2 regions of the Mesorhizobium sp. M0768 genome follow, and region 1 is predicted to be linked to the other one. Evidence: riboswitches for the same ligand, from Rfam matches in the RefSeq annotation. Region 1 holds a riboswitch; the other holds the start of a gene.

Region 1 (4,414 bases):
CGAAGCCGTTCATCAATCGCGTGCAGAACGTGTGTTCCAATCCGGCATCCGGGACGTTCATGAGCGCGGCGAGGTTTGCCCTTTCAACCTTGCCGAACCGCATCTTGAATTTGGTCATGCACCGCTGGATCGCCTGCCGTTTCAGCGCCGGGCTGCCGCTCAACGCGACTTGTCCATTCTGGAAATCGGTCTTCGACGTCGTGCATCCGGAAATCAAAGTGGCCGACATCAAAGCTGTTGCTAAGACTAACGTCTTCATTGCTTCCCCCAAACCAACCCGTTTGAGACCTGTTAAAGCAACAAAGAATGCCGGGCAACTTCATTGGATTGAAAATTGAAAATATGGTTTCTTGCGCAGGTCTGAGGTTCGTTGCTTCTGCCTGTCAAACCTATCGTTTCAGCAGGAATACCGCTTGCTGGCCGAAAAAATTCCAGAACCACCACGGCATCGAGAAGCCGATCCGCTGGCCGTTGGCGTCGAGCGCGGTTGCCTTTTCCACCGTCGCGCCAAGCTCGTCGCACAGATTGACGAAGTCGCGAATGGTGCAGAAATGGATGTTGGGCGTGTCGTACCAGGAATAGGGCAGGTCCTTGGTCACCGGCATGCGGCCGTTGAAGAGCAGCGAAAGGCGCACCCGCCAGTGGCCGAAATTCGGGAATGAGACGATGGCGCGGTTGCCGATCCGGAGCAGTTCGTCGAGCACCAGCTTCGGATTGCGGGTCGCCTGCAAGGTCTGCGACAGAACGACGAAGTCGAAACCCTTGTCGGGATAGAATTGGAGATCCTTGTCGGCATCGCCTTGAATAACCGACAGGCCGCGCGCCACGCATTCGTTGACGCCGCGCTGCGACAGTTCCAGCCCGCGACCGTCGACCTTCTTGGTCTCCTGCAGCAATTCGAGCAGCAGGCCGTCGCCGGAACCGACGTCCAGCACCCGCGACTGCGGCGGGATGAGATCGGCGACGACTTCGAGGTCGACGCGCTGGGCGCGGTTGACGCTCATGCCTTCGGCTCTTGCTCGGCACATGATCCTGATCCGAAAAGTCTGCAACTTTTCGGGGTCATGCGCTGATGCCTGGCGCATGGTCCTGATCCGAACAGCCTGCAACCTTTCGGGGTCATGCGCCAAGCCCTCTTGCCCGGGCGGCCGAGGCGATGAAGCCTTTGATGGCGGCGAACAGTTCGGGCTCGTCGAGCAGGAAGGCGTCGTGGCCGCGGTCGGTCTCGATCTCGACGAACGAGACCGAAGCGCCGGCCGCGTTCAGCGCGTGCACGACCGAGCGACTCTCCTCGGTCGGGAACAGCCAGTCGCTGGTGAACGAAACCAGGCAGAAGCGCGTCTTGGTGCCGGCGAAGGCATCGGCCAACCGGCCGCCATGGTCGGCGGCGAGATCGAAATAGTCCATCGCCCGTGTCATGTAGAGATAGGAGTTGGCATCGAAGCGATCGACGAAGGTCATGCCCTGATGGCGCAGATAGCTCTCGATCTGGAAGTCGGCATCGAAACCGAAGGTCAGGGCTTCGCGGTCCTGCAGGTTGCGGCCGAACTTGCGGTGCAGCGCTGCTTCCGACAGATAGGTGATGTGGGCGGCCATGCGCGCCACCGCCAGCCCCTTTTCCGGCCGCTTGCCATGCTCGAAATATTTGCCGCCATGCCAGTCGGGGTCGGCCATCACCGCCTGCCTGCCGACCTCATGGAAAGCGATGTTCTGCGAGGAATGGCGGGCGCCGGTGGCGATCGGCAGCGCCGAGAAGACGCGCTCCGGATAGCTGGAGGCCCATTGCAGCACCTGCATGCCGCCCATCGAGCCGCCCAGCACGCTGAACAGCTGTTCGATGCCGAAATGCTCGACCAGCATCAACTGCGCCCGCACCATGTCGCGGATGGTGATGATCGGCAGGTCGAGCCCGTAGGGCTTGGCGGTGGCGGGATTGGTCGAGGCGGGGCCGGTAGAGCCGAGACAGCCGCCGATGACGTTTGACGAGATGACGAAGAAACGGTCGGTATCGATGATCTTGCCGGGACCGATCAGCACTTCCCACCAGCCCGGCTTGCCGGTCACCGGATTGGTGTTGGCGACATGCTGGTCGCCGGTCAGCGCATGGCAGACGAGGATGGCGTTGGAGCGCGCGTCGTTGAGCGTGCCATAGGTCTGGTAGGCGATCTGGAACGGCGACAGCAGCGTGCCGGCGTCGAGCTTGAGCGGCTTGTCGGCGCCGAAACGCAACACCGGGCTCGACGGCTGGTCGGCCTCGTTATTGGTTTTTCGAGCGCGCAAAGCGACCATCACATCTCCTTGCCCGGCCTTCAGTTGTCCACCGGTCCGGGCAACAAAAAACCGGCCATGCCTTCGCAAAGCCGGTTACAAGATGCAAACGGCCCTTTAGCAAGTTGTTTAACGTGGCTGCAAGCCGACCGGCCAAATCACCACGGAACTGTAGCCGTTCTTCTATGACTCGCGCATGGCTTCGTCAACGGCAAGTTCTTGATCCCGAATTGCCGGCCCTCGACATTCCGGGCCACGGCTTGTATTTCCGCTGCGGCTTCCGGATGGAGGCACTCTCGACGGATTTCATGAAATGAGCCAGACACCGGATCAGACACGTCCAAGGCCCCGCGCCGGCATCATGGACATCGAAGCCTATGTGCCCGGCAAGAGCGCGGCGCCTGAAGGTGTCGCCAAGGTCCATAAATTGTCGGCGAACGAGAACCCGCTCGGTCCTTCGCCAAAGGCGATAGAGGCCGCGCGCGCGGTCGCCGACAAGCTCGCGGTCTATCCCGACGGCAGCGCCAGGCGCCTGAGGGAAGCGATCGCCGAGGTGCACGGGCTCAACCCGGCGAACATCGTCTGCTCCAACGGCTCCGACGAGATTCTGGGCCTGCTGGCGCAGACCTACCTCGCACCCGGCGACGAAGCCATCATCACCGAACACGGCTTCATGGTCTACAAGATCTACATACAGTCGGCCGGTGCCGTCCCGGTGACGGTCAAGGAGACCGATGAACGCGCCGACATCGATGCGATCCTCGCCGCGGTGACGCCGGCTACCCGGATCATCTTCCTTGCCAATCCAAACAATCCAACCGGCACCTACGTGCCGTTCCAGGAGGTGCGCCGCCTGCATGCCGGCCTGCCGCGAAACGTGCTTCTGGTGCTGGATGCAGCTTACGCCGAATATGTCCGGCGCAACGATTATGAAGCCGGCGTCGAGTTGGTGGCCAGCGCGGAAAACGTGGTCATGACCCGCACTTTCTCCAAATTGGGCCTGGGCGGGGCGCGGATCGGCTGGATGTATGCGCCAATGCACGTCATCGACGCGATCAACCGCGTGCGCGGGCCTTTCAACGTCAATGCAACGGCAATCGAGGCCGGCATCGCGGCGATCCACGACCGCGCCCATATCGAACGCAGCGTCGCGCACAACGAGACCTGGCTAGCCTGGCTGAGCGAGCAACTAAGCGGGCTCGGGCTGCGGGTGACACCGAGCGTCGGCAATTTCAGCCTCATCCACTTTCCCGAGGACAAAAAGCATTCGGCGGCGGCCGCCGACGACTACCTCAGTGCGCGCGGCTACATATTGCGGCGCGTTTCCGGGTACGGTTTTCCCAACGCGCTGCGCATGAGCATCGGCACCGAAGAGGCCAATCGCGGCGTTGTCGCAGCACTCGCGACATTCCTGAAAAGCTAGAACACCATGACATCACCGATGTTCGAAAAAATCGCGCTGGTCGGCATCGGCCTGATCGGCTCGTCGCTGGCCCGCGTCATCCGCCGCGAGGGGCTCGCCGGCCAAATCGCGATTTCGACGCGCAGCGAAGCGACGCTGGCACGGGCGAGCCAACTCGGCCTTGGCGACACCTATACGACGGATGCGAAAGAGGCGGTTCGCGATGCTGATCTGGTTATCGTTTCGGTGCCGGTCGGTTCTTCCGGTACGGTCGCCGCGGAGATCGCGCCGGCGCTGAAGAAGGGCGCCATCCTCACCGATGTCGGCTCGACCAAGGCGTCGGTGATCGCGCAGATGCAGCCGCACGTGCCTGATGGCGTGCACTTCATCCCCGGCCATCCTTTGGCCGGCACCGAAAAATCGGGACCGGACGCCGGTTTTGCCGAACTGTTCGAGAACCGCTGGTGCATTTTCACGCCGCTGCCCGGCACCGATCCCGCAGCACTGGAAAAGCTCTCGGAATTCTGGCGCCGCTGCGGCTCCAACATCGACACGATGGACCCGCAGCATCACGACATGACGCTGGCCATCGTTTCGCACCTGCCGCATATCATCGCTTACAACATCGTCGGTACCGCCGACGATCTGGAGTCGGTGACCAAGTCCGAGGTCATCAAATACTCGGCTTCCGGCTTTCGCGACTTCACCCGTCTCGCGGCGTCCGACCCGACCATGTGGCGCGAC
Region 2 (4,414 bases), on a different contig from region 1:
AGAAGTCCCCCCGAGGGACCTGATCCGCGAGCGCAATCCGGACGAAGAATTTCAACCGAGGCGCGGACAGGGTCCGGGCCGCGCAGGGTAGGGTTTGCCGAGAAAGGGCAGGCCAGCCCACAATTCAGAGAGGGTTACCATGCTGATCTCACAAATCCTCGACGACGCCGAGACGATCCGCGTCGTTGCCCGCAACGGCGGCAAGACCCGCGTCATCAACGGCGCCCGCAGCGTCTATTCGCTGGCGATGGAAGCCGCGCGTACCGGCAGCGGGCTTGTCGCCCTGATCGAGCGCAAGGGCTTCGGCGAAACCGTCGATCTCGACGCAGCCTATAAGAAGGGCCGGCTGCTGTCGCCGATCAACCATCCCGATCCGGCGCATCTCCATCTCACCGGCACTGGGCTGACGCATCTAGGCTCCGCCGCGACCCGCGATTCCATGCACAAGAAGCTCAGCACGGACGGCGAGGAACAGCTGACCGATTCAATGAAGATGTTCCGCATGGGGCTTGAGGGCGGCAAGCCGGCGAAGGGCCAGATCGGCGTGCAGCCGGAATGGTTCTACAAGGGCAACGGCACCATGGCGGTGGCGCCCGGGGCGGCGCTTATGTCGCCGGCCTTCGCCCAGGATGCCGGCGAGGAGCCGGAAATCGCCGGTATCTATGTGATCGGCGACGACGGCGCCCCGTTCCGTGTCGGCTTCACGCTGTCTAACGAGTTTTCCGACCATGTCACCGAGCGTGTGAACTATCTCTTCCTTGCCCATTCCAAGCTGCGCAATGCTTCGTTCGGGCCGGAGATCCTGATCGGCGATCTGCCGTCCGATATCCGCGGCACTTCGCGCATCCTGCGCGACGGCAAGCTGCTTTGGGAAAAGCCGTTCCTGTCGGGCGAGGCGAACATGTCGCACACCATTGGCAATCTCGAGCATCACCACTTCAAATACTCAGCCTTCCGCCAGCCGGGCGACGTGCATGTGCACATGTTCGGCACGGCGACGCTGTCCTTTGCCGACGGCGTCAGGACCGAGGCCGGTGACGTATTCGAAATCGAGGCGCAGGATTTCGGCCTGCCACTGCGCAACCCGCTTGAAATCGAGCAGCCGGTGAAGGTCGCGGTGAAGGCACTTTGAGCCGGGCGTAGCCCGGAAGTGAGAGGAAGGTCAGCGCGCGGCGCGGAAATGCTTGGACAGTTTCAGGCCCTGTGCCTGATAGTTCGAGCCGAGATCAGTGCCGTAGAGCGCCCGCGGCCGTTTCAGCATGTGCTCATAGACCAACCGTCCGACGATCTGGCCGTGGTCGAGGATGAACGGCACTTCGTGGCTGCGTACCTCGAGCACCGCCCGGCTGCCGGTGCCGCCCGACGCCGAATGGCCGAAACCCGGGTCGAAGAAACCGGCATAATGGACGCGGAACTCGCCGACCAGCGGATCGAAGGGCGTCATTTCGGCGGCGTAGAGCGGCGGCACATGCACCGCCTCGCGCGACACCAGAATATAGAATTCGTCCGGATCGAGCACCAGCTCGCCGGCACCGCTCTTGTAGAGCGGCTCCCAGAAATCGACGACATCCTGCGCGGCGCGCTTATCGACGTCGACCAGGCCGGTGTGGTGCTTGCCGCGATAGCCGACCAGCCCGTCCTTGTCGCCGTCGAGGTCGATCGATAGCGCGATGCCCCCGCCTGAGATGTTGGGTGGTTCGGTGGCGACCAACATTTCGGCGCGGTGCAACTCGTGCAGCTCGTTTTCCGACAAGAGCGCATTGCCGGTGCGGAACCTGATCTGCGACAGCCGCGAGCCGGTCCGCACGACGATCGGGAAAGTGCGCGGGCTGACCTCCAGGTAGAGCGGGCCTTCATAGCCGGCGGCGATCTTGTCGAACTCGTGGCCGCGGTCGGTCATTACCCGAGTGAAGATATCGAGCCGTCCGGTCGAGCTTTTCGGGTTGGCGGAGGCGGAAATATGGGCGGGCAGCGCCAGGCTTTCGAGCAGCGGCACGATGTAGACGCAGCCGGTTTCCAGCACAGCACCTTCGGCGAGGTTGATCTCGTGCAGCTTCAGCCGGTCGAGCTTGTCGGCAACCCTGTGGTCCGGGCCGGGCAAGAAGGAAGCACGCACCCGCCAGGCCTTGTCGCCGAGCCTGAGGTCAAGGCTGGCCGGCTGGATCTGATCGGCATCGAGCGTGCGCGGCGATTTCAGCGCGCCCATCTGGAACAGCGCGGAAATATCCTGATCGGGAAGAATGCCTGTCTGCCGCAAGGGTCTGGCTCCGTTCGAACGCCGGGCGAGGTCTTGTTCTGTCGCAGGTCCGACCGTGGACGCGTTTGGCACCTGCTTGGTACAACCCTCTTAATCATGCCGGCAATTGACGCAAGCGTGGCGCGGGTCTAAAGCTCGTTATCCCGTGGTGATTTGGCCGGTCGGCTTGCAGCCACGTTAAACAAGTCGCTAAAGGACCGTCGGGCCGCAAGGCCATATGGACCGGTTGCGACTTTCGCGACCGGTTTTTTGTTGTTTGGACCAATTTTGGTGTTTGGATGGAATGATGACCAAGAAGCGCGACTGGAAGCCTCAGACCGCACTCGTGCATGCCGGAACGCTGCGTTCCGGCTTCGGCGAGACCTCCGAGGCGATGTATCTCACCCAAGGCTATGTCTACGAGACGGCGCAAGCGGCGGAGGCCCGCTTCAAGGGCGAGGAGCCGGGCTTCATCTATTCGCGCTATGCCAATCCGACGGTCGACATGTTTGAAAAACGCATGCGCGCGCTGGAAGGAGCCGAAGACGCGCGCGCCACGGCATCCGGCATGGCGGCGGTGACGGCAGCACTGCTGTGCAGCGCCAAGGCGGGCGACCATATCGTAGCGGCGCGCGCGCTGTTCGGCTCCTGCCGCTGGGTGGTCGAGACGCTGGCGCCGAAATACGGCATTGAGGCAACGCTGGTCGACGGCACCGACATCGCCAATTGGGAAAAGGCGGTCAAGCCGAACACCAAACTGTTCTTCCTGGAAAGCCCGACCAATCCTACGCTGGAAGTGATCGACATTGCCGCCGTCGCGGCACTTGCCAATTCGATCGGCGCCAGGCTGATCGTCGATAATGTCTTCGCCACGCCCTTGCAGCAGAAACCCCTGCAGCTCGGCGCCCACATCGTCGTCTATTCGGCCACGAAGCATATTGACGGCCAGGGGCGCTGTCTTGGCGGCATCGTTCTGTCGGACAAGAAATGGATCGACGAGAACCTGCATGACTATTTCCGCCACACCGGCCCAAGCCTCTCGCCCTTCAATGCCTGGACGCTGCTGAAAGGCCTTGAGACGCTGCCGCTACGCGTACGCCAGCAGACGGAAAGTGCCGGCCGCATCGCGGATTTCCTGGCCGGGCGCCCGCAAATCGCCCGTGTCATCTATCCTGGCCGTGCCGACCACCCGCAAGCGGCCGTGGTCAAGAAGCAGATGTCGGGTGGCTCGACGCTGATCTGCCTCGATGTGAAGGGCGGCAAGCAGGCGGCCTTTGCCTTCCAGAACGCACTCGACGTCGTGCTCATTTCCAACAATCTCGGCGACGCCAAGAGCCTGATCACCCATCCGGCGACGACGACGCACAAGAACTTGACCGATGAGGCCCGCGCCGAGCTCGGCATCGGACCGGGAACACTCAGGCTGTCAGTTGGCCTTGAGGACGCCGACGACCTGCTCGAAGACATCGAGCAGGCACTGAGAGTTGCCGGATAAGGGATGGCCGAACAGAGGCGAGCGGGGACGCGCCGATCAGGCGCCGGACGGGGTCTCTTCCAGCTCCGCGACGGTCTTTGTCTGGATAGTCATCACGTTGCCGCGCCAGTCGACGGCGCCGCTCAGCCATCCGCGCGCCCAAATGGCGGGAAGCATCAGGTCTCGCGCCATCATCGCCGGGATCGTGCGCGGCGACAGCTGCCATCCCTTGGCCGAGGCCAAGGCGCATTCCGGCAGGTAGGCCGCGACCAGCACGGCGATGGCGGTTGCCGGCAGGCTGACGCCGGCGTCAGCCGCCGCGATCAGCGCAAGCACCAGCGGCGGCGCCGCGCCGATCAGGATCTCGGGGGCGAAGAACAGCGCGAAGGTGACGCGACGCAGCCGCGCCCAGCGCGCCTGCCGCGACCAGATCTCGCCAAGCGTGCGCCGGCCGAGCGGCTGTTCGAAGGGCGAGGCGACAAGATTGACCCGCAGTCCGAGCCCGTTGACCAGCTTGGTCGCGGCGGCGTCCTCGGCGATCTCGGCGGCAAGCGCGCGGATGCCGCCATTGGCGTCGAGCATCGGCTTGTTCCACAACATGCTCTTGCCCTGCGCGAAGCCGAGGCCGAGCGCCTCTCCAGCGTACTGCCAGCGTGCCTGCAGCGTGTTGAGAAAGGCGCATTCGACCTCCCCCCAGAAACTGT

What was found. A riboswitch is a leader RNA that binds a small molecule or an ion and turns the genes downstream of it on or off. The one in region 1 is predicted to bind S-adenosylmethionine.
Region 2: it holds a riboswitch for S-adenosylmethionine, as region 1 does, so the genes downstream of both, NKI08_RS30405 (O-succinylhomoserine sulfhydrylase) here and metX (homoserine O-acetyltransferase MetX) in region 1, are expected to answer to the same signal.

Annotation. Positions count from the first base shown of each region.
Region 1 covers NZ_JAMYPD010000004.1:152,721-157,134, reverse strand. The annotation lists gene NKI08_RS07310 (hypothetical protein) at 1-118, opposite strand, end outside; gene NKI08_RS07305 (hypothetical protein) at 117-338, shown strand; gene metW (methionine biosynthesis protein MetW) at 390-1,004, opposite strand; gene metX (homoserine O-acetyltransferase MetX) at 1,120-2,289, opposite strand; SAM riboswitch at 2,366-2,443, opposite strand; gene hisC (histidinol-phosphate transaminase) at 2,582-3,691, shown strand; gene NKI08_RS07285 (prephenate/arogenate dehydrogenase family protein) at 3,698-4,414, shown strand, end outside.
Region 2 covers NZ_JAMYPD010000040.1:32,463-36,876, forward strand. The annotation lists gene araD1 (AraD1 family protein) at 140-1,132, shown strand; gene NKI08_RS30400 (2'-deoxycytidine 5'-triphosphate deaminase) at 1,163-2,257, opposite strand; SAM riboswitch at 2,393-2,470, shown strand; gene NKI08_RS30405 (O-succinylhomoserine sulfhydrylase) at 2,541-3,731, shown strand; gene NKI08_RS30410 (glycosyltransferase) at 3,768-4,414, opposite strand, start outside.